4 regions of the Erwinia sp. PME.40.26/001 genome follow, and region 2 is predicted to be linked to each of the others. Evidence: predicted binding sites of a transcription regulator. Region 2 holds the regulator's gene; each other region holds the start of a gene.
The links. The regulator PhoB, encoded in region 2, activates phosphate uptake and scavenging genes when phosphate is short. The targets are predictions, from matches to a motif close to CTGTCATAAAACTGNCNNAT.

Region 1 (7,616 bases), on a different contig from region 2:
GGGTTTAACGCCAGAGACAGGCTGATCGCCGGCAGCATAAAGCCGAGTATCAGCAGATCAAAGCCGTCCATTGCATAGCCACTGACCGCCGCAACCATCGCCTTTCCTGGCGTGACGCTGCGCTTATCCGGGGGGGAAACTGACATGGTTTTCTGACCTTTTCATAAGAATTTGGCCGCAAGTATAAGTATGACGGCGCGTGGTATCCAGACGAAAAACTCATGGGTCAGGGCAGGAGGGAAGGAAAGGCATGCCGCAAGCCGGCACGCCTCGGCAGAGCTTAACCCGGATTATTTTCGCCGCTGTCGTCCCCGGTCAGCAGTTTATCCAGCTGGTCGCCGCCCACATGACGGAAATCCTGGCCTTTGACGAAGTAGAAGATAATCTCGCAGATGTTCTGGCAGCGGTCGCCGATGCGCTCGATAGCTCGGGCACAGAACAGCGCCGTCAGCACGCTGGGGATGGTGCGCGGATCTTCCATCATATAGGTCATCAGCTGGCGGACGATGCCCTCATATTCCTGGTCAACCTTCTTATCTTCACGATAGATTTCCACTGCTGCATTGAGATCCATACGGGCGAACGCGTCCAGCACGTCGTGCAGCATCTGGATCGTGTGATGGCCCATAGACTCCAGGCTCACCAGCAGCGGCTGGTGCTGCTGGGTAAATTTTTCCAGCGCGGTACGACAGATTTTCTCGGCCACATCGCCAATGCGTTCCAGCTCGGAAATGGTTTTGATGATCGCCATCACCAGACGCAGGTCGCTGGCGGTCGGCTGACGCTTGGCGATGATGCGCACGCAGGCTTCATCAATCTCCACTTCCATCATATTGACCTTGTGGTCACCTTCGATCACCTTGTTCGCCAGCTCGCCATCCTGGTTGTGCATCGCAGTGATAGCATCCGTCAGCTGCTGCTCAACCATGCCGCCCATGGTCATCACCTGGGTGCGGATGTGCTCCAGCTCGGCGTTAAACTGGCCGGAGATATGTTTATTCAGGTTTAAGCTATCCATTGTATTCTCCAGTCAACTCAACCGTAGCGGCCGGTGATGTAATCTTCAGTTTGCTTCTGATGCGGCTTGGTGAACAGCGTGTCGGTATCACTAAATTCTATCAGTTCGCCAAGGTACATAAACGCGGTGTGATCGGAACAGCGTGCGGCCTGCTGCATATTGTGCGTCACGATCACCACGGTGTAATCCTGTTTCAGCTCCGTAATCAGCTCTTCAATACGCCCGGTTGAAATCGGATCCAGCGCAGAGCAGGGCTCGTCCAGCAGCAACACCTCAGGGCGAATGGCAATACCACGGGCAATGCACAAACGCTGCTGCTGACCACCGGAAAGACTGTAGCCACTCTGGTGCAGCTTGTCTTTGGTTTCGGTCCACAGCGCCGCTTTGGTCAGCGCCCACTGGACGCGTTCGTCCATATCGGCACGGGACAGCTTTTCAAACAGACGTACGCCGAAGGCGATATTGTCATAAATCGACATCGGGAACGGCGTCGGCTTCTGGAAAACCATCCCGACGCGGGCACGCAGCAGGGCAATGTCCTGGCTGGCGGTCAGAATATTTTCACCATCCAGCAGGATCTCACCTTCAGCACGCTGCTCAGGATAAAGTGAAAACATCTTGTTAAAGGTGCGCAGCAGGGTGGATTTACCGCAGCCTGATGGGCCGATAAACGCCGTCACCTGGTTTTTCGCAATATCCAGATTGATGTTTTTCAGCGCATGGAATTTTCCGTAATAGAAGTTCAAATCACGAACCTGAATCATCTTAGCGGAAGTATTAATCATTTTTCTCTCACTCAGTCCGCGCCGCTACCGCCGCGCTGCTCAATTAATGTTTGCTCTTGGCGAAGATCACGCGTGCCAGGATGTTCAGTAACAGTACGCACAGCGTAATAATCAGCACGCCCGCCCAGGCCAGACTCTGCCATTCGGCAAACGGACTCATGGCGAATTTAAAGATGGTCACCGGCAGGTTCGCCAGCGGCTGCATCATATCGGTGCTCCAGAACTGGTTCGACAGCGAGGTAAACAGCAGGGGAGCGGTCTCTCCGGCAATGCGGGCAATCGCCAGCAGTACCCCGGTCAGGATGCCCGATACGGATGCTTTCAGGGTGATCGCTGAAATCATCTTCCACTTCGGCGTTCCCAGCGCATAGGCCGCTTCACGCAGGCTGTCCGGAACCAGTCTCAGCATGTTTTCTGTAGTACGGATGACTATCGGGATCTGCAACAGTGCAAGAGCAACCACCCCGGCCCAGCCGGAGAAGTGCTTCATCTGTGCCACCACGATGGTGTAAACAAACAGCCCCACCACAATCGACGGCGCAGACAGCAGGATATCGTTAATAAAGCGGGTGACTTCAGCCAGCCAGGATTTACGGCCGTATTCGGCCAGATAGATGCCCGCCATAATACCCAGCGGCGTACCAACGGCCGTTGACCAGAAGATCAACAGCCCGCTGCCCGCCAGAGCATTCGCCAGCCCACCGCCTGCCGTATTCGGTGGCGGGGTATTTTCGGTAAACAGCGACATCGTCATGCCATCAATACCGCGCGTGACGGTTGAAAACAGGATCCACACCAGCCAGAACAGGCCAAATGCCATTGTCAGTAATGACAGGGTGAGCGCAATGCGGTTTTTCATCCGGCGCCACGCCTGCATTTTGCGGCGTGAGGCTAACAGCGCATCACGCGACTGTAATTCCATCGTGGTCATGAACGTGCTCCTTCACTTTTCGCCAGGCGCAGGATCATCAGTTTCGAACAGGCCAGCACAATAAAGGTGATCACAAACAGGATCAGCCCCAGCTCCATCAGCGCAGCGGTATGCACCCCAGACTCAGCTTCAGCAAATTCGTTGGCCAGTGCAGAGGTAATACTGTTGCCCGGCATAAACAGCGATGCGCTGTCGAGCTGGTAGGTGTTACCGATAATAAAGGTCACCGCCATGGTTTCACCCAGCGCACGGCCCAGGCCCAGCATCACGCCGCCAATCACCCCATTCTTGGTGAAAGGCAGTACCACGCGCCACATCACTTCCCAGGTGGTGCAGCCGATGCCGTAAGCGGACTCTTTCATCATGACCGGTGTCTGCTCAAACACGTCGCGCATCACCGAGGCGATGTAAGGGATAATCATGATCGCGAGGATAATCCCGGCGGCCAGAATCCCGATACCAAAGGCCGGGCCGGAGAACAGCGTGCCGACAATCGGTACGTTAGCCAGTACGTCACCGACCGGCTGCTGGAAGTAGGTAGCGAACAGCGGGGCAAAGATAAACAGGCCCCACATGCCGTAAACGATGCTGGGGATCGCAGCCAGCAGTTCAATCGCCACGCCCAGCGGACGACGCAGCCAGTTCGGGGCCAGTTCCGTCAGGAACAGGGCGATACCGAAGCTCACCGGGACTGCGATAAGCAGGGCAATAATGGAGGTCACGACGGTACCGTAAATCGGCACCAGCGCACCAAACTGTTCGTTAGGGGCATCCCACTCTTTGTTCCACAGGAACGAGAAGCCAAATTTCTGGATACTCGGCCATGAGGAGATGATCAGGGAGACAATGATGCCGCCGAGCAGCAACAGCACAATCAGCGCAGCCAGTTTGACCAGTGCGCCGAAGATGATGTCACCCTGTTTTCCGGGGGCCTTGAATGCCGGCTTGGTTTCAGCCATAGAATTCTCGAGTCTGTTACTGCAGATACGTATCGGGCAAGGCTTGCCTGCCCATGGGGGTCATACGCACCACCTGCGGTGGTGCGTTACTGCCATCGCTTAGTACAGGGCTTTGCCAGAGCTGTCTTTTACGTCTTTTTTCCAGGCGCTACGGATCTGCTCGACCACTGAATCGGGCAGAGAAGCATAATCCAGGCTCGCGGTGGTTTTGCCGCCGTTTTTGTAAGCCCAGTCAAAGAACTTCAGGACAGCTGCACCTTTCTCAGCGTTAGCCTGCTCTTTGTGTACTAGGATATAGGTGGTGGAGGTGATTGGCCACGCGTTGTCGCCTTTCTGGAAAGTCAGGTCCTGAGCAAATGACTTGCTCCAGTCAGCCCCTTTCGCCGCATCGCTAAAGCTCTGCTCGCCAGGCTCAATGGCTTTGCCGTCCGCATCCACCAGCTTGGTGTACGCCAGGCTGTTCTGTTTAGCGTAAGCATACTCAACGTAACCGATGGAACCCGGCAGACGCTGAACGAAAGCGGCCACGCCGTCGTTACCCTTGCCGCCCAGACCGGTTGGCCAGTTCACGGTGCTGCCTTTACCAACTTTGCTGCTCCAGTCGCTGTTCACTTTGGACAGGTAGCTGGTAAACACGAATGACGTCCCGGAGCCGTCAGCGCGGCGCACCACGTTGATGTTGGAATCCGGCAGTTTCACGCCCGGGTTCAGCTTGACGATCGCCGGGTCATTCCACTTTTTGATGGTGCCCAGATAGATATCGCCCACGGTCTTGCCGTCCAGGGTCAGCTGTCCAGATTTGATACCAGGAATATTAACCGCCAGTACCACCCCGCCAATAACTGTCGGAAACTGGAACAGGCCATTTTTTTCTAAATCTTCGTCTTTCATCGGCGCATCTGAAGCACCGAAGTCTACAGTTTTAGCAATAATTTGCTTAACGCCGCCGGATGAACCGATACCCTGATAGTTAACCTGGCTGCCCGTTGCGGTGTTGTACTCTGCAGCCCACTTGTTGTATACCGGTGCCGGGAAGGTCCCGCCTGCGCCGGTCAGGTTGGTCGCGGCCATGGCAGAAACGGCGCTGAGAGACAGGGTTACTGCGACGAATTGAGCCAGGGTTTTGTGCATCAGTGTCATGTTCCCTCCACGGGATTAAAAAGTCAGGCCAGTTGCCGTGTTTGTCTATAGCCAAAATAATTCGGGTTGCAGGAAGGCGGCAAATGATCGAATCCCGATGCGCTTACCGTTGTAAGTGATTCGGGTGAGCGAATGTAGCCAACGCACCTGCAGCTTGAAGTATGAAGGATATAATTATGATTGCTGCTGGAGGCAAAATAGGACAGTTTGGTGACAGTAAAATGTACGAAATATGACACTTTTGTGACACACCCCAGCGAAATATTCATCATCGTAAGATTGTCTGCCTGCTCCCGCGACGGGCTTTTAATGCGATCACACTTCCTGCCGCTGCGCTGATTTTCCACGGTGCTACTTTTGCCCTTCCACAGGACAGGAGATAACCACCATGAAAATAACGGCTGCGGTCATCAACCACGTCAATGCCCCCTATCAGCTGGAGCCACTGGAGCTGACGGCCTTACGCGACGATGAGGTGCGGGTAAAAGTCGTCGCCTCCGGGATCTGTCATTCCGACGAAGCGCTACGCGTGGGTGATGAAGAACATTTTTTTCCGGGCGTACTGGGCCACGAAGGATCCGGTATCGTTGAGGAGGTGGGCCGCTCGGTGAAAGGGGTGACGACGGGCGATCACGTTGTGATGTCTTACGCTTACTGCGGTTGCTGCGATCGGTGCCGTCAGGGCCAGCCCTCTCACTGCCAGCACTGGGGAATGCTTAACGCCGGAGGGTTCCGTACCGATGGCAGCGCCGTGCTGCTGAAGCCCGACGGCGGCAAGGTGTCTACGATGTTTTCACAGTCCTCTTTCGCCACTCACACCCACACCCGCCTCAATAACCTGATCGTCGTGGATAAATCAGCAGACCTGCGTCTGGTGGCCCCGCTGGGCTGTGGGTTGTTAACGGGTTCAGCGACGGTATTCAACGGACTGAAGCCACAGCCCGGTTCAGACATTGCGATTTTTGGCACCGGTGCGGTTGGCATGGCGGCGATCATGGCGGCGAAAATTGCCGGATGCCGGCACATCATCGCGATTGATATCCATGATACCCGCCTGTCGCTGGCGCGCGAACTGGGTGCGACCGATATCCTCAACAGCAGCAAAGAGGAGGTGGTCAGCGCTATTGCCAGCCTCACCCAGGGCAAGGGGGTCAATTACGCCATCGACACCACCGGCCTGTCAGCGGTGATGAAAAGTGCGCTGGATGCGCTGGCGACGGGCGGCACGCTGGTCCCACTTGCCGTCACACGTCACGATCTAACCTTTAATCCGATGCGCAGCCTGGTGGCGTCCAGCAGGCGAGTGGCCGGGATACTGATGGGGAACGCCATTCCTCAGGTCTCCGTGCCGAAGCTGATTGAGTGGCATCAGCGTGGGTGGTTCCCGTTTGAGAAGTTAGTGAAATACTATGACTTTGCCGACATCAATCAGGCAAGAGCGGACTCCGCCAGCGGCGTCACCATCAAGCCCGTGCTGATCGTCGATAAAGGCTACCGGATATAAAGGAGCAGGCGCCATGGATGCGAAAGCAAAAGGGGAATTACTCGAGATTTTCCACCAGCAGAAAGCTCTCTTTTTATCCGGTATCACCCGGGACAATGTGTTTAAAAAAAACCAGCTGCGAAAACTGAAAAGCGCGCTGCTGGCCCACAAAGAGGCAATCTGCCAGGCGATGTGGGCCGATCTCGGCCGCAGTGAAACGGGCGTGGAACAGGCAGAGATCGTGCCGCTAATGAATGAAATCAGCTGCGCCCTCGACCATCTTGATGAATGGGCCCTTGAGAAAAAGGTACCGACACCGCCGTCTCTGGGCAACAGTGAAAGCTTTATTACACGGGAGGGCTATGGTGTTAACTATATCATCGGGCCGTTTAACTACCCGCTACTGCTCAGCTGTTGCCCGCTGATTGGTGCCATTGCCGGCGGCAACACTGCCATCATTAAGCCCTCTGAAGCCACACCGGCCACCGCCACCGTGATTGAAAAGATCATCAGTCGCACCTTTGCATCGAACTACATCCATGTCTGCCAGGGGGCAAAAGAGGAAAATGAATTCCTGCTGACACTGCCGTTTAATCTGATTTTCTTCACCGGCAGCCCAGCGGTGGGGAAAGTGGTGATGGCCGCCGCCGCCAGGCATCTCACCCCGGTACTGCTGGAGCTGGGCGGTAAATGCCCGGCGATTGTGCTGGAAGATGCCAACCCGGAATTAGTGGTGTCTGAGCTGATCGCCAGCAAGCTGATTAACAGCGGTCAAACCTGTGTGGCACCGGATTATCTGTATATCGACAGGCAGATTAAACCGCAGATTGTCAGTCATCTGTGCAGGGCGCTGAACGGCCAGTTTGGGATAGCGGGCAGTAACGGCAGGATTGTCTCTGATGCAGCATATGCGCGCCTGGAAAACATCCTCGCCCGTAGCGAGGGGGAGATCGTCTGGCGCGGAAGGTCGGATAAAGCACAGCGCTTTTTTGGCCCTGCGGTCGTGGATAACGTCAGCTTTGATGACAGCACCATGCAGGATGAGCTATTCGGCCCAATCTTCCCTGTGCTGACGTTCGACAGCGAACAGGACATTGCGACGCATATCAATACGCACCATCCGCAGCCACTGGCGGCGTATGTTTTTTCGCGCGACACTGACCGCGCACGCGCCATCATTGACGCCATTCCATCGGGAGATGCCGGGATCAACGCGCTGCTGCTTCATGCCGCTTCCCCTTATCTGCCTTTTGGCGGCGTGGGTGGCTCCGGGATGGGCTGTTATCACGGGGAGTTTTCT
Region 2 (7,616 bases):
GGGGCCGGCCATTCTGATAGCATCCGCCGAGCCGTAAAACAGCCCGGTGCCGATGGCAGAACCCAGCGCCATAAAACGAATATGGCGGGTGTTCAGTCCCTTTTTGAGTGTTGTACTTGTCATTTTTCCACCTGTCGGCCTCTTACCGGCAAGAAGGTAAGAGGGAGTTTACAACGCTATTGCTGATGCGCAGTAACCGACTGGCGACCTGAAACGCGATCGTACACGGCCACCAATACCAGCATCACCAGTGAAGGCGGCAACCATGCCAGCCCCTGATCGGCTAAGGGCAGATTCTGGGTAATAGCGGGCAGGATTGCCTTAAAGTTGGTGCTTTTTATTGCATCGACGATGCCAAATACCAGGCTGACCAGCATTACCGGGGCAACGATCCTTGTACTTTTTTTCCACCATTTCAGGGTGAAACTTAACAGTACCAGCACAATACAAGGCGGGTAAATCGCAGTTAACACTGGAATTGAGATCTGAATCAGATGGCTGAGGCCCAGGTTGGACACCACCATGGAGAACAGACCCAGAATAAACACCAACTGACGATAGCTGAGAGGCAATAATTGCTCAAAAAACTCCGCGCAGGCACAGGTCAGGCCCACGGCGGTGACCATACAGGCAACAAAAATCAGCGCGGCCAGGAACAGGCTCCCCATGTTGCCAAAAGTATGTTGAACGTAGGCGTGGAGGATCGCTGCCCCGTTTGCCTGCTGGTCAACGATGGACGCACTGTCGGAGCCCAGTTTAAACAGCGCCAGATAAACCAGCGTCAGCCCTACGCCAGCAATCAGTCCGGCAATCACGGTGTAGCGGGTCAGCAATCTGGCATCACCGATGCCGCGCGAACGGGCAGCGTTAACAATGACGATCCCAAACACCAGCGCGCCAAGCGTATCCATCGTCAGATAACCGTTTACAAAGCCACTGGAGAAGGCTGCACGCTGATAGTCAACGGTAGCCGGAACCAGACCGCCTGCCGGCCACAGCAGAGCCGCGACGCCCAGTACGGTCAGAGCTAAGATCTTCAGTGGTGCCAGGACGTGGCCGACCGTATCGAGCAGTTTGCCGGGATACAGGGAAATGCCAATCACCAGCGCGAAGTAGACCACGCTGTAGATCATCAGCGGCAGTGCGCCATCGCCCGTCAGAGGGGCAATTCCTACCTCAAACGATACGGTGGCCGTGCGCGGTGTCGCAAACAGCGGCCCGACGGCCAGGTAACACACCGTCGCCAGTACCACGCCAGCGGCTCTGCCGATCGGTGAGCTAAGGGCATCAATACCGCCGCCCACGCGCGCCAGGGCAATCACCGTGATCACCGGCAGACCGACGGCGGTGATCAAAAAGCCAAGCGCGGCGATCCAGACGTGTTCGCCGGACTGGATCCCTACCATAGGAGGGAAGATGATGTTTCCGGCACCGACAAACAGGGCAAACGTCATAAAGCCCAGTGCCAGAATATCTTTGGAAGTTAAACGATGTGTCATAAGAAATCGTGTTGCCCGTGATGGTGTGAAAAGTCGTGTTATCAGGTCTCTTTGTAAGACCTGTGTCCCTGTTTGCTCTAAAAACGCGGTCTGACAGAACCTATGCAGTGGAAACCACTTCCAATGGCATTATCAACAGCGAATGTGAGCTGATTATTTTCTGTATACAGGGTGATGACGAAAAAACGGGGGTAAGTAGAACGTTTATAGCGGCGAAAGGCAATACGGGATCGAAAAAGCAGGATGATATAGCGCAAAAAACTGCATAACCAGTGCATATCTTTAGTTATCAGAATAAATGCGTTACATGATTTGTATCATTTTTGTCCGGCGGGAGGGTGAATTCGGCAATAAGCACCCTGTTGATGCACAAAGGGCGCGGAAACCCGCGCCCCGTACACAGAATGACGCTGGCTCACCAGACGCGGCTGGCGACATCCACCACCAGACGGACCTTGGCCCACTGCTGCTCTTCGGTCAGGCTGTTGCCCTCTTCGGTGGAGGCAAAACCACACTGTGGGCTGAGGCAGATCTGATCCAGACTGACAAACTGTGCGGCTTCATGGAGACGTTTTTCCACGGTTTCCGCCGCTTCCAGATCACCGGTTTTGGTTGTTATCAGTCCCAGTACCACCTGCTGTTTGCCTGGCTTGATAAAGCGCAGGGGCTCGAAGCCACCTGAACGCTCGTTATCGTATTCCAGGAAGAAGGCATCTATGTTTACCCCACCAAACAAAATTTCTGCCACGGGTTCATAGCCCCCTTCGGAAATCCAGGTAGAACGGAAGTTACCGCGACAAACGTGCAGGCCAATCACCAGGTCGTCCGGCTTACCTTCAAGGGCCTTATTCAGCACACGAGCATAGGTGCGGGCCAGCACCTGTGGATCGTCACCGCGCTCCCGGATCTGCTGCTGCTGATCGGCTGAACACAGGTAGGCCCAGACTGTATCGTCCAGCTGCAGATAGCGGCACCCTGCCTCATAAAAGGCGCTTATCGCATCGCGATAGGTCTGCGCCAGATCGTCAAAATAGACATCAAGATCCGGGTAGACATCAGCATCTATGACTTTACGCCCACCGCGAAAGTGCAGCACGCTGGGGCTGGGAATGGTCATTTTGGCGACGGCGTCACCGCTGATGCTTTGCAGGAAGCGGAAATCATCCAGCATCGGATGGTCGCTGAAGCCAAGCTTACCGGTCACTTTCACACCGCGCGCTTTGGTCTGTACGCCGTTAAACTGAATGCCCTGTTCAGCCTCATAGCGCTCCACCCCGTCCAGTCCGTCAAAGAAGTCGAAGTGCCACCAGGCGCGGCGGAACTCACCGTCTGTCACCACCTGCAGGCCGCTTTCACGCTGGCGTGCCACGACCTGACGGATCGCATCATCTTCCACCCGACGCAGCGCTGCGGCATCGATCTCACCGGCTTCAAACTGCTTACGGGCCTGCTTAATTTCAGCGGGACGAAGGTAGCTGCCCACCACTTCGGCACGGTATGGGGTGAAAGTAGTCATGATGAAAGCCTCCTGGCCTGTACGTGGCGCATAGTTTAGTGACGAAATAGTTACCGTAGGTTATCCATAGACTTCTGGACGTCTACATGGCTGTCACTAAGAGTGTCATGAGAATCTTTCAGGGGCAAACGAGGAAATTTCACCGTACATGAATAAAATTCAACTTTGCCTGGTGTGGCCGCTTGCTGTCACGGCGCTAACATCGCGCGGGCACGCTGCCTCTGCTGCTCCGACAGCGGCAGATAACCCGCCTGGCTGACCAGCGCCTGCCCCTGCGGCGAGAGCGCTAAACGCAGGAATGCAGCGGTGAGGGGCTCCAGCGGTTTATCCGGGGCTTTATTGACGTAAATATAGAGGGGACGGGCATAGGGATAGCGTCCGCTGCGGATATTGTCGATGCTGGGCGCAATCCAGTCGTTGCCCTCGCGCGCCACTGGCACGGTTTTTACCCCACTGATATGAAACCCGGCGCTGGCATAGCCAATGCCGTTCAGCGTTCCTGCTACCGCCTGTACCACGGCTGCCGATCCGGGATACTCCCCAACATCGTTGCGAAAATCGCCGTTACACAGCGCCTGCTGTTTGAAAAACCCCCAGGTGCCGGAGGCCGAATTACGACCAAAGCGCTGCAGGCCCCGTGTCGCCCAGCCGGGCTGAGTGAGCTGTAAATCCCCCCAGGTTCGGGGCACCGACAGGCCGCCACAGCGGCGGGTAACGGAAAAAATGGCATCCAGCTGCTGTGCACTCAGTCCGGTAAGTGGGTTGTCCTGATTGACCACCACCACCAGCGCATCCATCGCCACCGGAACGGCCAGCGGAGGATAGCCGTAGCTGTCCTCAAACAGCTGGCGCTCGGTGGCCTGCATCGGTCGGCTCATCGCCCCAAGCTGGGCGGCCCCGGCTGCCAGCGCGGTCGGGGCCGTTGATGACCCCGCCGCCTGGATCTGTACGTTCACCCCGGGGTACTGCCGGTTGAAACTGTCCCCCCACAGCGCCATCAGGTTACCCAGCGTGTCAGAGCCAACGCTGGTCAGATTACCTGCCAGCATTCCCTCTTTCGCCGTCGCCGGTGACATCACCAGCACCAGCGCCAGCGCGATTAACGTTTTCATTGCATGGGTTCCGTAAGACTTAACGCTGCGCATTCTCAGCCAGTTCGGCACTGACAATCAACCTTGGTGGTAGTTGAAAGCTGAAACAGGTTTCGCTGCCGGGCTTGCTGGTGATATCCAGCCGCGTGTTGTGGTGGCTGAGCGCGTGTTTCACAATCGCCAGCCCCAGTCCGCTGCCGCCGGTCTGCCGCGATCGCGCTTTATCCACCCGGTAGAAGCGCTCCGTCAGCCGCGGCAGGTGTTCCGGCGCGATGCCCGGCCCGTTATCTTTCACCTTAAACTGCGCCCCCTGCGGGCTGCGCAACCAGCTGACGTCAATGCGCGTCCCGTCCGGCGTGTGGTTCACGGCATTGTAGACCAGATTAGAGATCGCACTACGAAGCTGCTCATCATTGCCAAAGACCCGCAGATGCGGGTCAGTGTGAAAATGAATATCGTGGCGGCCATTACTGAGGGTTTCCGCTTCGCGCTGTAGCACGCGGAGCATCATCGGCACATCCACTTTTTCCTGCAGATCCAGCGCCGGTGCCGCTTCGATACGGGACAGGGTAAGCAGCTGTTTCACCAGGCTGTCCATGCGTTTGGTTTGCTCCTGCATGGTATGCAACGCCTTATCACGCAGACTCCCCTCCAGCACGGAGTCATTCATCATCTCCAGATAGCCCTGCAGGACGGTTAATGGCGTGCGTAGCTCATGGCTGACATTGGCAAAAAAGTTGCGGCGTGCGCCCTCCAGCTGGTGCATCTGGGTCACATCACGCGCCACCAGCAGCCACTGCCCTTCGCTGTAGGGCATTACGCGGAACTCAAGATGACGATGGCTGTTAAGCACCAGCGTCAGCGGGCGGGAAAAATCACGCTGGCGCAGGTAGCGGGTAAATTCAGGATAGCGCAGCAAATTCAGGATGTTCTGACCGTTATCTTCCGGCCAGCGCAGCCCCAGCATCTGCTGCGCCAGACCGTTGCACCAGAAAATGGTGCCCTCTTCGGTGGTCAGCACCACCGCATCGGGCAGCGATTCCGCGCCACTGCGAAAACGTTTAATCAGATGGCCGAGCTCACGGCGACGGCGACGGTTGCGCGCCTGCATTTGATACAGACCGTAGAACAGCGGTTCCCAACTGCCGCGGCCGCTGGGTGGCGTCATGCTGCGGTCAACCCACAGCCAGTGAGAGAGTCGAAGTAAGTTGTTGAAATGAAAACCCAGCACGCACAGCACTGAGACTAACAGCAGCCAGGGCAGCCCGCCCACCAGCAGCCCGAGGATCAGTGCGGGCAGGCTGGCGAGCAACAGCTCAAGCAATAATCTCTTCCAGGAGAGGCGTTCCAACACGGTTCAGACTCCAGCGCGAACAATCAATAGCGTGCAGAGAAACGATAACCTGTTCCGCGAACCGTCTGCACCATACGATCGTGCCCGGTCAGCTCCAGCGCTTTACGCAAACGGCGAATATGAACGTCGACGGTACGATCTTCGACGTAAACGTTAGTTCCCCAGACGTGGTTTAGCAACTGCTCACGGCTGTAGACACGTTCCGGGTGGGTCATAAAGAAGTGCAGTAATTTATATTCAGTCGGCCCCATTTCCAGCGGCTGTGTGTCGGACATTACGCGATGCGAGGACGGGTCAAGACTCAGCCCCTGCATCTCAATAACCTCTTCCACCGCCATCGGAGAGATACGGCGCATCACGGCCTTGATGCGTGCCACCAACTCTTTCGGTGAAAAAGGCTTGGTGATGTAATCATCCGCGCCCACTTCCAGGCCACGCACGCGATCCTCTTCCTCACCGCGCGCCGTCAGCATCATCACCGGAATATCCCGGGTCATGGCTTCACGCTTCAGGTGCTTAATAAACTGGATGCCTGAACCGCCCGGTAACATCCAGTCCAGCAGGATGAGATCCGGCCACGGCTCAATCAGCAAGTTGACTGCGCTGTCATAGTCCTCGGCTTCGATCGGTTGATAATCGTTTTGTTCCAGAACGAAACACAACATCTCACGGATTGGGGCTTCATCTTCCACCACCAGAATACGCTTGGCCATTATTGCTCCTGCTGCTGTGACAGGTTGTCACGGGGATATGCGGCGCCATTATGCGTCAGTTTTATGACACTTTTATGAAAAAAGCACCCCCTGAAAGCATTGATGGAATTAAATAAAATCCCCTGCACAGCAATAATCTGCCTGTCGTGGATAATTCGGCAGGCAGGACGGGTATACTTCCCGCCATCCATTTCCGCCATGAAAGGACCCCCATGCGCATCATTCATACTGCCGACTGGCATCTTGGCCAGTTTTTCTATACCAAAAGCCGGGCGGCCGAGCACCAGGCCTTTCTTGACTGGCTGCTGGAAAAAGCAGAAGCGCAGCAGGCCGACGCCATTATCGTCGCCGGGGATATTTTTGATACCGGCTCGCCGCCGAGCTATGCACGCGAGCTGTATAACCGCTTTGTGGTCAGGCTGCAGCAAACCGGCTGTCAGCTGGTGGTGCTGGGTGGCAACCACGATTCAGTGGCGATGCTGAACGAATCGCGCGAACTGCTGGCCTGCCTGAATACCCGGGTGATCGCTGCAGCCAGTGACGATGTCAGCCAGCAGGTCCTGCTGCTGAACCGCCGCGATGGCCAGCCCGGCGCACTGCTCTGTGCCATCCCCTTTTTACGTCCGCGCGATATTCTGCGCAGTCAGGGCGGCCAGTCAGGGCGGGAGAAGCAGCAAAGCCTGCTTGAGGCCATTACCGATCATTATCAACGCTGCTGGCAGGAGGCACTGACGCAGCGTGAGGCGCTGGGACTGACGCTGCCGATTATCGCTACCGGCCATCTGACCACTCTGGGGGTGACCAAAAGCGACGCGGTGCGCGATATTTACATCGGTACGCTGGACGCCTTCCCCGCCGACTGTTTTCCCCCGGCAGACTACATTGCCCTCGGTCATATTCACCGCGCCCAGCGTATTGCCAACAGCGAACACATTCGTTACAGCGGTTCGCCCATTCCGCTCAGTTTTGATGAATTGGGTAAAGCCAAAAGCGTGTTTCAGGTCGACTTTGACGCGGGCCGTTTCGTTGCCGCTGAGGCGCTGCCGATCCCATCCTTCCAGCCGATGCAGATGATTAAAGGATCGCTGGAGCAGATCGAACAGCAGCTGGCGGCGCTGACGCCCGATCCGCAGGGCAGAACTGTCTGGCTGGATATTGAGATCGTCACTGACTCTTATCTCAGCGAGTTACAGCGCCGTATTCATGAGCTGACCGCACCGCTGCCGGTGGAGGTGGTGCTGTTGCGCCGCAGCCGCGAACAGCGGGAGCAGGTTATCGCCCGGCAAAATAATGAAACCCTCAGCGAATTGAGTGTTGAGGAAGTGTTTTCCCGCCGCCTGGCCCAGGAGACCGACGAACCGGAACGACAGGCGCGGGCCCGTGCGCTGTTTGCCCAAACGCTGGAAGCAGTGCGCCATGAGGAGCAGCCCTGATGAAGATCCT
Region 3 (7,616 bases), on a different contig from region 2:
GCGAGCGGTGGCTATTGCCCTGCGTAACCGCTGGCGCCGGATGCAGCTGGACGAAGACCTGCGTCATGAAGTGACGCCAAAGAACATTCTGATGATCGGGCCGACCGGAGTCGGTAAAACCGAGATTGCCCGTCGTCTGGCTAAACTGGCCAACGCGCCGTTCATCAAAGTAGAAGCGACGAAATTCACTGAAGTGGGCTATGTCGGTAAAGAAGTGGATTCGATTATCCGCGATCTGACCGATTCAGCGATTAAAATGGTGCGTTCACAGGCGATTGATAAAAACCGCTATCGCGCCGAAGAGATGGCGGAAGAACGCATTCTTGACGTACTGATCCCCCCGGCAAAAAACAACTGGGGCCAGAATGAAACCGCCGCGGAACCCTCCGCTGCGCGCCAGTCATTCCGCAAAAAGCTGCGTGAAGGCCAGCTGGATGATAAAGAGATCGAAATTGATCTCGCGGCTGTCTCCGGCGGGGTGGAAATCATGTCTCCTCCGGGCATGGAAGAGATGACCAGCCAGCTGCAGTCGATGTTCCAGAACCTCGGCGGTCAGAAACAGAAACCGCGCAAGCTGAAAATCAAAGAAGCGATGAAGCTGCTGGTGGAAGAAGAAGCTGCCAAGCTGGTGAACCCGGAAGAGCTGAAGCAGGAAGCGATTGACGCTGTTGAGCAACACGGCATCGTGTTTATCGATGAGATTGATAAAGTCTGTAAGCGCGGCGAATCCTCCGGCCCGGACGTTTCCCGCGAAGGCGTACAGCGCGATCTGCTGCCGCTGGTTGAAGGTTGTACTGTCTCTACCAAACACGGCATGGTGAAAACAGACCATATTCTGTTTATCGCCTCCGGTGCATTCCAGGTCGCCAGCCCGTCAGATCTGATCCCGGAACTGCAGGGTCGCCTGCCAATCCGCGTTGAGCTGCAGGCGCTGACGACCAACGATTTCGAGCGCATCCTGACGGAGCCAAGTGCGTCAATTACCGTGCAGTATAAAGCGCTAATGAACACCGAAGGCGTTGAGATCAACTTCACCCCGGACGGCATCAGTAAAATCGCCGCCGCTGCCTGGCAGGTCAACGAAACCGCAGAAAATATTGGCGCACGTCGTCTGCACACCGTGCTGGAGCGTCTGATGGAAGAGATCTCCTACGATGCCAGCGACCTGAACGGCCAGTCGATCACCATTGACGCGGAGTATGTGGGCAAACACCTGGATGAACTGGTGGCTGACGAAGATCTTAGCCGCTTTATCCTGTAAATCGCTGTCCATAACGAACAGGAGGCTACGGCCTCCTTTTTTTATGTCCGAACACTATCCTTGACCAGGATTAACACCTGCCACTGAAAAGCGTCCTACCATGGGGCTGATATCGTGCTGGCACCCGCCACACGCGACCTGAAGCGGAACGGAGGCGCCACCTCTTATGGAACATAGCCAACTGGCTTCCCCCCCCTCACTGCCCCGGGCCTGGCTGGACAGTTTGCGCCTTCGCACGCTGCCGCTGGCCTGCGCTTCCGTTATTACTGGCAGCGCGCTGGCGTGGCATCAGGGACATTTTGATCCCGCCATTGCCCTGCTGGCGTTGCTGACCACCATACTGCTGCAGATCCTCTCGAACCTGGCCAATGACTATGGCGATGCGCTAAAAGGCAGCGATACGCCGCAGCGTATTGGCCCGCTGCGTGGCATGCAGAAAGGAGCGATCACGCCGGCACAGATGCGTATTGCCCTGATTCTGACCGTCGGCGTAACGACCGGCTGTGGCCTGTTGCTGATCCTGCGGGCGTGCCAGTCACCCGCCGACATGCTGGGATTCGTGGTAATGGGCGCGCTGGCAATGGTCGCCGCCATCGCCTATACCGTGGGGAAAAAGCCCTACGGCTATCTTGGGCTGGGCGACCTCTCGGTGATGATTTTCTTTGGCTGGCTCGGTGTCATCGGCAGCAGCTACCTGCAGACCCACCAGCTTGATACGTTACTGCTGCTGCCCGCCAGCGGATGCGGCCTGCTGGCCACGGCAGTGCTGAACGTGAATAATTTGCGCGATATTGACAGCGACCGGCAGAACGGTAAGTTCACCCTGGCCGTGCGTCTGGGAGCAACACGAGCGCGGCGTTACCACGCCGGGCTGCTGATGACGGCCCTGGCCTGCTTTGCGCTTTACAGCGGCGTTGCCGGGCTGCGTCTGCCTGGCTGGCTGTTCCTGTTAGCGGCACCTCTCCTCTGGCAGCAGGGGCGTTATATTCTGCGGGAAACCAGCGCACTGGCCATGCGTCCGATGCTGGAAAAAACCGTCAAAACTGCGCTGTTAATCAATGTGCTGTTCGCGGCGGGACTGCTGCTCAGTTAAACGCGATGTGCTTGACCCATCGCAACTTTTAACAATTGATGATTTTGCCAACAGCCCCCTTTAAGCGATATACTTATCTCCCCTGTGGCAAACAGACGAAACCCCCTATGAAATACGATACGTCAGAACTGTGCGACATCTATCATGAAGATGTGAATGTCGTTGAACCGCTTTTCTCAAACTTTGGTGGGCGCACCTCGTTTGGCGGGCAAATCACCACGGTAAAATGTTTCGAGGACAACGGGCTGCTCTATGATTTGCTGGAGGAGAACGGCCGTGGCCGCGTATTACTGGTGGACGGTGGCGGTTCGGTACGCCGTGCGCTGGTCGACGCCGCGCTGGCCAGGATCGCGTTGCAAAACGAGTGGGAAGGCATTGTGGTGTATGGTTCTGTGCGTCAGGTCGACGATCTGGAAGAGCTGGACATCGGTATCCAGGCCATCGCCGCCATTCCTGCGGGTGCCGCGGGTGAAGGCATTGGTGAAAGCGACGTACGGGTGAACTTTGGCGGTGTGACCTTCTTCTCCGGCGACCACCTTTATGCCGATAACACCGGGATGATCCTCTCAGAAGATCCGCTCGACATCGAATAAAAACGAACACCAAAAAAGGGGTGCCTTCGGCACCCGTTTTCTGCTTGCTTCCTGCTTTTTACGCCAGGCGCAGCATTACACCTCTTCCATTTTTCCCAGCAAAGCCCGCAGACGTTCCTGCCAGACGTGCTGTTCTTCCTTCAACTGCTGATTTTCACGTACCAGCGCATCGCTGCTGCCAGCTGCCTGCTGAACCTGCTGGTTCAGATGACCGTTTTGTTCTTTAAGCTCTTCGATTTCCATCTGCAACAGCGTGATGGTATCAATCGCCTGCTGCACTTTTGCTTCCAGTTTCTCGAATACTTCAAATGACATGTCTGTAACCTCTCCTAATCGCAGCGCGTTGATGATGCTAGCCGCAGGGGTGAGGAATGAACCGGCATTCCGCGGATAACAACGATGCTTCGATTGTAAGTAGAGCGACCGCTCAAGTCCAGCAACGAACCTTTACAGGGCGCAGTCTGTAACAATTTTCAGTCTATACCTGGTTTAAGTAACATCTGAAGGGGCAGCTTGTAAGGTGCGGGTTAAAAAATTGCACATTTCACACGCGATTAAACGCGCATCAGGTGATTTTCGGAAAGCAAAAACACGCGAAAACGCTCATTTTTATGACACAGAACACAAATATTGAGTTCGCTATTTCTCGTTTATGCTCGTTAACGATAAATTCACATCAGCCCTACATAAGATTGGGCTGGTTCACGGATGAAACAAAACTAAGACCGTTGACAATTAACCTCGCCTTCAGGAATTTCATCATGAGTCATGCTACAAGCACGCTTAAAGGGCAGTGCATCGCCGAGTTTCTCGGCACTGCCACGATCATCTTTTTTGGTGCTGGCTGTGTCGCCGCCATGAAAGTCGCCGGAGCCAGCTTCGGCCTGTGGGAAATCAGCATCGTCTGGGGCCTTGCCGTGGCGATGGCCGTGTATCTCACCGCCGGTATTTCCGGGGCACACCTTAATCCCGCCGTCAGCGTTGCACTCTGGCTGTTTGCCAACTTCGAAGGCCGTAAGGTACTGCCTTACGCCATCGCCCAGGTTGCTGGCGCATTCTGCTCCGCTGCACTGGTTTATGGCCTGTACCATAACCTTTTCCTCGACTACGAACAGACACATCATATGGTGCGCGGCAGTGTTGAAAGCCTCGACCTTGCAGGTATCTTCTCGACCTACCCTAACCCCCATATCGGCGTAGGCCAGGCATTCCTTGTCGAAATGGTGATCACCGCGATCATGATGGCGCTGATTATGGCCCTGACCGATGACGGTAACGGCCTGCCGCGTGGCCCGATGGCCCCGCTGCTGATCGGTTTCCTGATCGCAATCATTGGTGCTGCAATGGGCCCGCTGACCGGCTTCGCCCTTAACCCGGCGCGTGATTTCGGACCAAAACTATTCGCCTGGCTGGCTGGCTGGGGTAATGTTGCCTTCACCGGTGCCCGCGATATTCCTTACTTCCTTGTTCCGATTTTTGGCCCGCTGGTCGGTGCAAGCCTCGGCGCCTTTGGCTACCGTGTCCTGATTGCCAACAACCTTCCCGGCAAGGTTGTGGAGAAACAGGAAAAATCAGCACCGCGTGCCGCACAGCGTAAAGCGTAACTCCTGCTCACTGTTTATTATCAGGAATTGATTATGACCGTAGAAAAAAAATATATCGTCGCTCTCGACCAGGGAACCACCAGCTCCCGCGCCGTGATTCTGGATCATGACTCCAACATCGTCGCGGTGTCGCAGCGTGAGTTCCAGCAAATTTATCCGAAAGCTGGCTGGGTTGAGCATGACCCAATGGATATCTGGGCGTCGCAAAGCTCCACCCTGGTCGAAGTGCTGGCCCATGCGGATATCAACTCTGACGAGATTGCCGCCATTGGTATCACTAACCAGCGTGAAACCACCATTGTCTGGGATAAAGAGACCGGTAAGCCGATTTATAACGCCATTGTCTGGCAGGATCCGCGCACCGCTGACTACTGCGCCAAACTGAAAAGAGAAGGCCTGGAAGAGTATATCCGCCACACAACCGGGCTGGTGATTAACCCGTACTTCTCCGGTACCAAAGTGAAATGGATCCTCGACCATGTTGAAGGCTCTCGTGAACGCGCGCGCCGTGGTGAGCTGCTGTTCGGTACCGTCGACTCCTGGCTGGTGTGGAAGATGACGCAGGGACGGGTTCACATTACCGATTACACCAACGCCTCACGCACCATGATGTTTAACATTCATAAACTCGAGTGGGATCAGCGCATGCTGGAGATCCTCGATATCCCGCGTGAAATGTTGCCTGAAGTGAAGTCGTCTTCTGAGGTGTATGGCCAGACCAACATTGGTGGTAAAGGTGGCACACGTATTCCGATCGCCGGTATTGCCGGTGACCAGCAGGCAGCCCTGTATGGTCAGCTCTGCGTCCAGCCGGGAATGGCGAAGAACACCTACGGCACTGGCTGCTTCATGCTGATGAACACTGGTACCGAAGCCGTTACCTCCACGCACGGCCTGCTGACCACCATTGCCTGCGGACCGCGCGGTGAAGTGAACTATGCGCTGGAAGGCGCGGTGTTTATCGGCGGCGCATCGATCCAGTGGCTGCGTGACGAAATGAAGCTGATCAACGACTCTACGGATTCTGAGTACTTCGCGACTAAAGTGAAAGACACCAACGGTGTCTATATGGTACCGGCGTTTACCGGTCTGGGCGCACCATACTGGGATCCGTATGCCCGCGGGGCCATCTTTGGCCTGACCCGTGGTGCCAATGCCAACCACATCATTCGCGCCACCCTGGAGTCCATCGCCTATCAGACGCGTGACGTGCTGGAAGCGATGCAGAACGACGCCAACACCCGCCTTCAGTCGCTGCGCGTGGACGGCGGTGCGGTAGCCAACAACTTCCTGATGCAGTTCCAGTCCGACATTCTGGGCGCACGCGTTGAGCGTCCTGAAGTCCGTGAGGTGACCGCACTGGGTTCCGCTTACCTGGCGGGCCTGGCGGTAGGCTTCTGGAAAGATCTGGATGAAGTCCGTGCCAAGTCGGTGATTGAGCGTGAATTCCGTCCAAGCATCGAAACCACCCAGCGTAATGTGCTGTACGCTGGCTGGAAGAAAGCGGTTGCCCGTGCGCAGGCATGGGAAGAGGCTGACGACAAGTAACAGTCCCCAACCCGTGGTCGCCTGACCACGGGTATCTCCCTTCCCCCCTCCGCTCCCTGTGATAAACTTCCCGCCTCATTACTTTCCCGAGGCATGTCATGAAACGAGAACTGGCGATTGAATTTTCCCGCGTAACCGAAGCGGCGGCACTGGCTGGCTATAAGTGGCTGGGGCGCGGCGATAAGAATGCCGCAGACGGCGCGGCCGTACACTCCATGCGCATTATGCTTAACAAAGTGGATATTGACGGTCAGATCGTGATTGGCGAAGGGGAAATTGATGAAGCGCCGATGCTGTATATCGGTGAGAAAGTCGGCACGGGTAACGGTGATGCCGTAGATATTGCTGTCGATCCCATCGAAGGAACCCGCATGACGGCACTGGGCCAGGCCAATGCGCTGGCGGTGATGGCGGTGGGGGATAAAGGCACCTTCCTCAACGCCCCGGATATGTACATGGAAAAACTGGTGGTGGGGCCGGGTGCCAAAGGCACTATCGACCTCAACCTGCCGCTGGAAGAGAACCTGGTCCGGGTGGCCGCTGCCCTCAACAAGCCCCTGACGGCGCTGACGGTGACGCTGCTGGCGAAGCCGCGCCACGATGCAGTGATTGCCAGCCTGCAACAGCTTGGGGTGCGCGTCTTCACCTTCCCGGACGGCGATGTGGCCGCCTCGATCCTCACCTGCATGCCGGACAGCGAAGTGGACGTAATGTACGGTACCGGCGGAGCACCAGAAGGCGTGGTGTCAGCGGCGGTGATCCGGGCACTGGATGGTGATATGCAGGCCCGCCTGCTGGCACGCCACGAGGTAAAAGGGGATACGCCGGACAATCGTCGTCTGGGTGAAGAGGAGCTGGCGCGCTGCCGGGCAATGGGGATTGAAGCGGGCCAGGTCCTGACGCTGGAGCAGATGGCGCGGAACGACAACGTCGTCTTCTCTGCCACCGGCATCACCAGCGGCGATCTGTTAAAGGGCATCACCCGCCAGGGCAATATGGCCACGACTGAAACTCTGCTGATCCGGGGAAAATCGCGCACTATTCGCCGTATTCAGTCCATTCACTACCTGGACCTGAAAGACCCGAACCTGCATCAGTATATTTTATAACCGCCCGTGGCAGGGCGGGCAGAAAAAAGGCATCACCTGCCGGACCGAATGGCGACCCTGCAGGCGATGCACGGTTTATACCGCGTGTGCCTGCGGTCGCTTCGAGAGCGGCAGCCAGCACAGCAGGATCAGCAGCGCGGTGGCAAACATCAGCATCCCGAGGCTGAACTGTCCGGTCTGCGGCAGGAGGGCTGACAGCCAGGCAATCAGTCCGGAACCCAGATTCTGTAAGCCCCCCACCAGGGCCCCGGCGGTGCCCGCCATATAGGGCCAGGGCTCCATTGCGCCCGTGGTCGCCAGCGGAAACAGCATGCCAGCCCCAAAGAAAAACAGCGAGGCAGGCACTATCAGCGTCCACAGGTTCATCACCCCCAGCCAGCCGGGGATCCACATCATGACGCCCGCCAG
Region 4 (7,616 bases), on a different contig from region 2:
ACGTTCTGGTTAAACGTCTGGGTTCGTCCTTTATGCAGTACTGCCTGCGGCCTGAGATTGGCAAAGTGGAGATCGCTCCCTTTGCTTACATGCGCGGCCGCACCTTCGAGAACGCCGTGGTGATTCTGGATGAGGCGCAAAACGTCACCGCTGCCCAAATGAAAATGTTCTTAACCCGACTTGGGGAAAACGTCACGGTGATCGTCAACGGGGATATTACCCAGTGTGACTTACCGGCGCATGTGAAGTCCGGCCTCAGCGACGCGATGGCGCGCTTTGAGGAGGATGAGATGATTGGCGTCGTGCGTTTTGATAAAGAGGATTGCGTGCGTTCCGAACTTTGCCAGCGCGCGCTGCAGGCTTACAGCTAATACCCATTTATGCAGACAAAAGCCCGGCGCATGCCGGGCTTTTTTTATGCTTATTTATCGATGCCAAAGCCCTGCTGCAGGATAGCGGGCTGAACGTCCGGGAAATAAATATTCTGGTAATAGCTGGCGGTATTGTTACCCCAGTTATCGCCATCCTCGCGCCCGGTGCTCTGCCAGTGAGCGACCAGCACCTGGTTATAGGCCTTGATGACGTCTGGCAGGATCGCCGCGTCGTAACGCTCGTGATGGCGGAAACCCGCCAGCGACATGCGCGGCTTCTGTACGGCCGGCTGGTCAATATAACCCAGTACCACGCCGGCGACCGGGAACGTCAGGTCGGGCAGGTTAAGCAGTTCGACCATGGCCTGCGGTTGACGACGGATACCGCCGATAGGCACCACGCCAAGGCCGTGAGAGCGGGCAGCGGTCATCACCGCACCCAGGGCAATACCGATATCGGTGGCCCCGGAAATCAGGCTCTCCAGGCTTTCATGAGCAATCTGCGATTTTCCTTCTGCTTCAATACCCAGCTGGCTTTTATACATATCCAGTACGAAGGTGATGAACACTGGAGCCTGGGCGATCCACGGCTGGCCGCCGGCAATTTCGGCAATGCGGGCGCGCGTGGTGGCGTCACGAACCACCACCAGAGAGACCTGCTGCGAGTTAACGGATGTGGGCGCACGCCAGGCCGTTTCGATGATGTCTTCCAGCACGGCATCATCAATAGGTTTATCAAGGTAGCTGCGATCGCTGCGATGGCTTTTCAGCAGTTGAGTGACTTCATTCATGGGGTAACCTGGTTGGGATTAAGAGTGGCGCAAGGTGCTAAGAATAGTGAAGGTGGGGACAATCCAGTAACCCGTTTGTGCGGCCGATCACATTTTGTACGGCACGACACGGCATCGCAGGTCTGCGGGCAGCCTGCGGCTGTGCAAAACGGCTGTCCTGCCGTTTTGTCGACCCCTTGCGGGGGTTCTTCACGCCCTCTCTGGCCGTGCCACAGGCAAAAAAAATGCCTGAACTTTCGCTCAGGCATTCTCTTGAAATAGGGTGGTGAGAGAGGGGGCTCACGCGCGCCATCCCTGGCGCTCGCCCTGCGGGCAGCCTGCGGCTGTGCAAAACGGCTGTCCTGCCGTTTTGTCGACCCCTTGCGAGAGTTCTTCACGCCCTCTCTGGCCGTGCCACAGGCAAAAAAAATGCCTGAACTTTCGCTCAGGCATTCTCTTGAAATAGGGTGGTGAGAGAGGGGGCTCACGCGCGCCATCCCTGGCGCTCGCCCTGCGGGCAGCCTGCGGCTGTGCAAAACGGCTGTCCTGCCGTTTTGTCGACCCCTTGCGAGGGTTCTTCACGCCCTCTCTGGCCGTGCCACAGGCAAAAAAAATGCCTGAACTTTCGCTCAGGCATTCTCTTGAAATATGGTGGTGAGAGAGGGGTTCGAACCCTCGATACGTTGCCGTATACACACTTTCCAGGCGTGCTCCTTCAGCCACTCGGACACCTCACCATATTTTTACTGCTGTCACCCGCAGGGGGCAACGGGGCGCTACTATAGGCAGTCGCGGTTAATGGGTCAAGCAGTATTTTTCCCTGTGGTTCTATTCGCTTAACCCATGAGCAATCAGAGAAAACAGCCCGTTATGACGATCGCCCGTGAAACCTGATGGTCATCCTGCTGACACGAAAATGAAATAGTTGTATCGCAGACTGACGCCTGGAAACATTAAGTTAAATTTATTCATGGAGATCGCCCTAAATGAAACATAAAGCTTTTGCTCTTTCCCTGCTGACATCCCTGATCTGCTCTTCCGCCGTGGCGGATATTGCCACCTATCATCGTGCCGCCCAGGGGGATATTACTCAGCCTGGCGGGGCAAGACGCCTTACCGAAGATCAGACCGAAGCGCTTAAAGCGTCACTGAGCAACAGCACAGCGAAAAATGTCATTCTGCTGATTGGTGATGGCATGGGCGATTCGGAAATTACCGCAGCGCGTAACTATGCAGAGGGCGCAGGCGGCTTCTTTAAAGGGATTGATGCCTTGCCATTGACCGGGCAGTACACCCACTACTCGCTGGATAAGAAAACCCATAAACCGGACTACGTGACTGACTCTGCTGCGTCAGCGACCGCCTGGGCCACCGGCGTAAAATCCTATAATGGTGCGATTGGCGTGGATGTGAACGGAAAGGATTATCCCTCGCTGCTGGAGCTGGCCAAAGCGGCCGGTAAAGCCACGGGCAATGTTTCTACCGCCGAACTGGAAGATGCCACCCCGGCTGCGCAGATTGCCCATGTCACCTCGCGTAAGTGTTATGGCCCGGTAAAAACCAGTGAACTCTGTGCCAGCAACGCGCTGGAAAAAGGCGGGAAGGGCTCCATTGCCGAGCAGCTGCTGAACGCCCGCGCCGATGTGACGTTGGGCGGCGGTGGCAAAACCTTCGCCGAAACCGCAAAAGCAGGGGAGTGGCAGGGTAAAACGCTGGAGGAGCAGGCAAAACTGCGTGGCTATCAGTGGGTGAACGATCTGGACGGCATGAACGCGCTGACCGAAGCCAGTGACGCTAAGCCGGTCCTGGGCCTGTTTGCCGACGGCAATATGCCGGTACGCTGGAAAGGGCCGAAAGCCACTTATCACGGCAACCTCGACGGTAAACCCATTACCTGTGAAGTAAATGCAGAACGTCCGGCCTCAACCCCGACACTGGCGCAGATGACGGAGAAAGCGATTTCGCTGCTGGACCGCCAGGAGAAGGGCTTCTTCCTGCAGGTGGAAGGGGCGTCTATCGATAAGCAGGACCATGCTGCCAACCCGTGTGGTCAGATAGGGGAAACCGTCGATCTGGATGAAGCGGTGCAGAAAGCACTGGCGTTTGCACGCAAAGATGGCAATACGCTGGTGATTGTGACTGCTGACCATGCGCACTCCAGCCAGATTATTGCCAACGACAGCAAAGCACCCGGCCTGACGCAGACGCTGATCACCAAAGATGGCAGCCCAATGACCCTCAGCTACGGTAACTCAGAGGAAGACTCTCAGGGGCACACCGGCACGCAGCTGCGCATTGCGGCTTACGGCCCGCATGCGGCCAACGTGGTGGGACTGACCGATCAGACCGATCTGTTCTATACCATTAAAGCGGCACTGGCTCTTAAATAAAACGCTTTCCGGGCGGGTTACCGCCCGGTTCAGGCGAGCCCCCCGTCAAAGGCGCTGACGATCTTTGCTTTAATCCACTCGGTGGGTTCTCTTTTGGCGCTGCGCCTGTGCGAGAAGATCTTTACGGTAAAGGGCGGGGCGGCAAAGGGGAGTTTGAATATTTTCAGTCCTGCGGCCGGGGCGAAGATGGACGCAACATATGAGGGGATCGCCATCAGCAGCGGGCTGTCGGCGATGATAAACGGGGCCCCCATCATTGAGGGGGTCCTGATGGCAATTTTGCGCTTCAGGCCCAGCCGGGTCAGGTGCGTGTCCAGCAGCCCCTGTTTTTCATTCCACGGCGTCACCACCAGATGTCCGGCGGCCAGATACGCTTCCAGCGTGAGGCTGTCACGCCGCGCATCGCTCACCACCACAAACTCGTCGCTGAATAAATCCGTTTCTTCCAGATCGGGGTGCCCCCTTTCACCCGGCTCGCTGAAGCTCAGAGCCATATCCATTTCCCCGGCAAGCAGTTCGTTGAGCGCTGGGTTATGCGGCAAATGGCAGAGTTCGAAACTCAGGCCTGGAGCCTCATGTTGTAGCATCTGCATCAGGCGGGGAAACACGCAGAAAGCCGTATAGTCCGTCACGGCGATGTTGAACGTGACCTCGCTGGTCGCCGGGTCAAAGGCTTCTGCCGGGCAGAGATAGTGGTTAAGCGCCGCCAGATTCTGAGCAATGTGAGGGGCCAGCTGGCACGCGTAAACGCTGGGACTCATTTTGTGTCCGTCGCGAAAAAACAGCGGGTCCTGCAGAAACTCCCGCAGTCTGGAAAGGGCATGACTCAGGGCAGAGGTGCTCATCGACAGCTCAACCGCAGCCAGTCTCACGGAGCGATGCCGGTATACCGCGTCAAAAACGGGCAGGAGATTTAAATCCAGCCGCCGCAAAATAGGGTGCATGAAATTCATCCGCTATTGATTATATTGCACTTAATTCATCGAAGATTACCGATTATGCTGATGCTCATCAATCCCAATAAGTAAGTGATCGCGCTATGGCTATTTCGGTTCGCAAGGCCACCCCCGAAGATGCAGAGTCTGTCTACGGTATGATTGCCGGATTATCGGTGTACGGGCATGGACTGCCGCCGCCGCTGACCAGTGCAGAGGCGCTTGGCAGGACGCTGTTTGATCCGGCGGGCAATACCGAAGCTTTTATCTGCGAAATGGACGGTGTGATGGCGGGCTTTGCTGTGGTCTCAGTCAGCTATTCCGCCTGGCTGGGACGCAGTGGGTTTAACCTGGAGGATCTCTATTTCTCTCCCGACTATCGCGGTCTGGGGGCCGGAAAGGCGTTGCTGCAGTTTATCGCCCGGCAGGCGGTACAGCGGCAGTATGGCCGGATTGAATGGAGTACCCTGAACTGGGATCAGTCGGCCAAAGATTTTTACCAAAGTATTGATGCGTTGCCCCTGAATGAATGGGTGCGCTACCGGCTTGACGGTGCGGCGCTGCAGCGATTTGCCGGGGCGGAGGCGGTCTGAATACGCCGGGAGGCGCAGATAAAAAAAACCGCCCCGCGAACAGGCGGGACGGTGGCAGGCAGGGCGGTTTACGCTGGCATCAGAAGGCGAAGCAGCTGCAGCCGAGCGCCCCCCAGAAGGCATTTTCCTCAGAAACTGGCAGACGAGCACCCCGGGCGACATCGTGTGAGTGACTGTGGACACCGCAGGGACCGCTGCACTGGTGGGGCTGCTGCTGCATGCCCACTCTGGCGGCGGGTGGCGCACTGCGATAGTGACCCGGCACGTTAACCACCGGCGACCACTCCGGCAGCACAGGGATCGGCGGTGGGGCTTCAGCGCTGAATGAACCGGCGGCATACACAATATTGCCGTCGACAACGGTCAGGACGGACTCAATGCCCTTGATCTCCTCTTCCGGCACGCCGAAGTAGTCTTTGCTCAGTACCGCCATATCCGCCAGCTGGCCAACTTTGATCTGGCCTTTTTTGCCCTGTTCGCTGGAGAACCACGCGCTGCCCTGGGTCCACAGCATCAGCGCCGTTTCGCGATCGAGGCGGGCGTTGACATCATACATCTGCATTCCGCCTACGGTGCGGCCAGACACCAGCCAGTAGAGGGCGGTCCACGGATTATAGCTGGCGACGCGGGTAGCATCGGTTCCCAGGCCGACAGGGACCCCGGTTTCCAGCATCCGTGCTACCGGTGGGGTATGGCGGGTGGCTTCAATGCCATAGCGCTCGGCAAAGTATTCGCCCTGGAATGCCATACGGTGCTGCACGGCAATGCCACCGCCCAGCTCCTTGATACGGTCAATATTACGCTGCGTCACCGTTTCGGCATGGTCGAAGAACCAGTGCAGGCCGTTAAACGGGATATCGCGATTGACCTTCTCAAACACGTCCAGCATGCGGCTGATGGACTCGTCGTAGGTGGCATGCAGGCGGAACGGCCAGCGGTGCTCAACCAGGTGACGCACCACGTGCTCCAGTTCATCTTCCATTCCTGGTGCCAGATCAGGACGGGGTTCGAGGAAGTCTTCAAAGTCAGCGGCCGAGAAGACCAGCATTTCGCCGGCGCCGTTGTGGCGGAAGTAGTCGCTGCCCTGGCCTGGCGTCAGCATATCGGTCCACTTTTCGAAGTCTTCCAGCTCATGCCCGGGACGCTGGGTAAACAGGTTATAGGCGATGCGGATCGTCATCTGCTGCTTCTCGTGCAGTTCGGCGATCACCTGATAGTCCTCGGGATAATTCTGGAAGCCGCCGCCGGCGTCGATGGCACTGGTCAGCCCCAGGCGATTCAGTTCACGCATAAACTGACGGGTGGAGTTTACCTGCTGTTCCAGCGGCAGGGTCGGGCCTTTTGCCAGGGTGGAATACAGGATCATGGCATTGGGGCGGGCAATCAGCATACCGGTTGGATTGCCGTTGCTGTCGCGCTGGATCTCCCCGCCCGGCGGGTTGGGCGTGTCTTTGGTGTAGCCGACAACCCTCAGTGCGGCGCGGTTGAGCAGGGCACGATCGTACAGGTGCAGGACAAAGACCGGCGTATCCGGCGCAGCTTCATTAATCTCATCCAGCGTGGGCATACGGCGCTCGGCGAACTGAAACTCCGTCCAGCCGCCGACCACCCGCACCCACTGTGGGGTTGGCGTACGGAACGCCTGCTCTTTCAGCATACGCAGCGCATCGGCGACGGAAGGCACGCCTTCCCAGCGCAGCTCCAGGTTGTAGTTCAGCCCCCCACGGATCAGGTGCAGGTGAGAGTCGTTCAGTCCGGGAATGGCGGTATGGCCTTTCAGGTCGATGACGCGAGTGCCTTCACCGTGATGCTGCATCACCTCCGCCTGGGTGCCGACCTGCAGAAATTTCCCGTTACGGATCGCCACGGCATCAGCCAGCGGATTCTGGCGATCGACGGTGTGAAAACGGCCATTGGTCAGAATGATGTCGGCTTTATCGAGAGTAACCATAGTACCTCCTGAGGAGCTGTCCGGCGCGGCGGCAGGGCCGCAGACAGAGAGATGTCCTGCTGCAAGCGCAGGGATAAGTAAGTGACGGGATTATGATCGGCAGGTCAGGGAAACGTCCAGTTATACAAAAGGATAGGTATACCTTCGTATAGTTATACCTAGAGATAATAGTTTGAAAAGTCGATGCTTCCTACACTGCGTTCAGACAGTGGCCCCGACGACCGCTCACTGCCGGGCAGTCGATCGGGGAGCCACTCCGTTTCTTAAGGCCGGAACACCGGTCTCGTGACCTACCTCTATCAACCTCAATGGGAACCAACATGACCAAGAGCAAACTTGAAGTCCTGACGCCGCAAAACTGCCAGATTATCTTTATCGATCAGCAGCCACAGATGGCCTTTGGCGTGCAGTCAATTGACCGCCAGGTATTGAAAAATAACGTGGTGGCCCTGGCGAAAGCGGCCAAAGTTTTCAATATTCCCACCGTGTTGACCACCGTTGAGACAGAAAGCTTCTCGGGTAACACCTTCCCTGAGCTGCTGGATGTGTTCCCGGGCCAGGATATCCTTGAGCGTACGTCAATGAACTCCTGGGACGACCAGAAAG

Region 1: pstS (phosphate ABC transporter substrate-binding protein PstS) is a predicted target of PhoB. The motif match lies at 5,064-5,083, and genes of this name have one in related genera.
Region 3: ACZ3HG_RS19715 (MIP/aquaporin family protein) is a predicted target of PhoB. The motif match lies at 3,546-3,565, and genes of this name have one in related genera.
Region 4: phoA (alkaline phosphatase) is a predicted target of PhoB. The motif match lies at 2,047-2,066, and genes of this name have one in related genera.

What each region holds. Positions count from the first base shown of each region.
Region 1 covers NZ_JBVHNP010000003.1:470,002-477,617, forward strand. Annotated here, with positions in the region: gene ACZ3HG_RS12600 (MFS transporter) at 1-146, opposite strand, end outside; gene phoU (phosphate signaling complex protein PhoU) at 281-1,018, opposite strand; gene pstB (phosphate ABC transporter ATP-binding protein PstB) at 1,036-1,803, opposite strand; gene pstA (phosphate ABC transporter permease PstA) at 1,847-2,734, opposite strand; gene pstC (phosphate ABC transporter permease PstC) at 2,731-3,693, opposite strand; gene pstS (phosphate ABC transporter substrate-binding protein PstS) at 3,793-4,833, opposite strand; gene ACZ3HG_RS12630 (NAD(P)-dependent alcohol dehydrogenase) at 5,222-6,337, shown strand; gene mdlD (NAD(P)-dependent benzaldehyde dehydrogenase MdlD) at 6,351-7,616, shown strand, end outside.
Region 2 covers NZ_JBVHNP010000004.1:317,842-325,457, forward strand. Annotated here, with positions in the region: gene proY (proline-specific permease ProY) at 1-123, opposite strand, end outside; gene brnQ (branched-chain amino acid transport system II carrier protein) at 177-1,499, opposite strand; gene ACZ3HG_RS14480 (cobalamin-independent methionine synthase II family protein) at 1,915-3,015, opposite strand; gene ACZ3HG_RS14485 (PstS family phosphate ABC transporter substrate-binding protein) at 3,204-4,127, opposite strand; gene phoR (phosphate regulon sensor histidine kinase PhoR) at 4,147-5,460, opposite strand; gene phoB (phosphate response regulator transcription factor PhoB) at 5,484-6,173, opposite strand; gene ACZ3HG_RS14500 (hypothetical protein) at 6,173-6,373, opposite strand; gene sbcD (exonuclease subunit SbcD) at 6,386-7,606, shown strand; gene ACZ3HG_RS14510 (AAA family ATPase) at 7,606-7,616, shown strand, end outside.
Region 3 covers NZ_JBVHNP010000009.1:100,587-108,202, reverse strand. Annotated here, with positions in the region: gene hslU (HslU--HslV peptidase ATPase subunit) at 1-1,261, shown strand, start outside; gene ACZ3HG_RS19730 (1,4-dihydroxy-2-naphthoate polyprenyltransferase) at 1,428-2,354, shown strand; gene rraA (ribonuclease E activity regulator RraA) at 2,462-2,947, shown strand; gene zapB (cell division protein ZapB) at 3,023-3,262, opposite strand; gene ACZ3HG_RS19715 (MIP/aquaporin family protein) at 3,709-4,551, shown strand; gene glpK (glycerol kinase GlpK) at 4,585-6,099, shown strand; gene glpX (class II fructose-bisphosphatase) at 6,198-7,208, shown strand; gene emrD (multidrug efflux MFS transporter EmrD) at 7,284-7,616, opposite strand, start outside.
Region 4 covers NZ_JBVHNP010000001.1:946,962-954,577, reverse strand. Annotated here, with positions in the region: gene phoH (phosphate starvation-inducible protein PhoH) at 1-371, shown strand, start outside; gene ACZ3HG_RS04725 (NADPH-dependent oxidoreductase) at 422-1,162, opposite strand; tRNA gene ACZ3HG_RS04720 (tRNA-Ser) at 1,791-1,878, opposite strand; gene phoA (alkaline phosphatase) at 2,128-3,531, shown strand; gene ACZ3HG_RS04710 (LysR family transcriptional regulator) at 3,561-4,484, opposite strand; gene ACZ3HG_RS04705 (GNAT family N-acetyltransferase) at 4,571-5,059, shown strand; gene ACZ3HG_RS04700 (amidohydrolase) at 5,139-7,010, opposite strand; gene ACZ3HG_RS04695 (hydrolase) at 7,331-7,616, shown strand, end outside.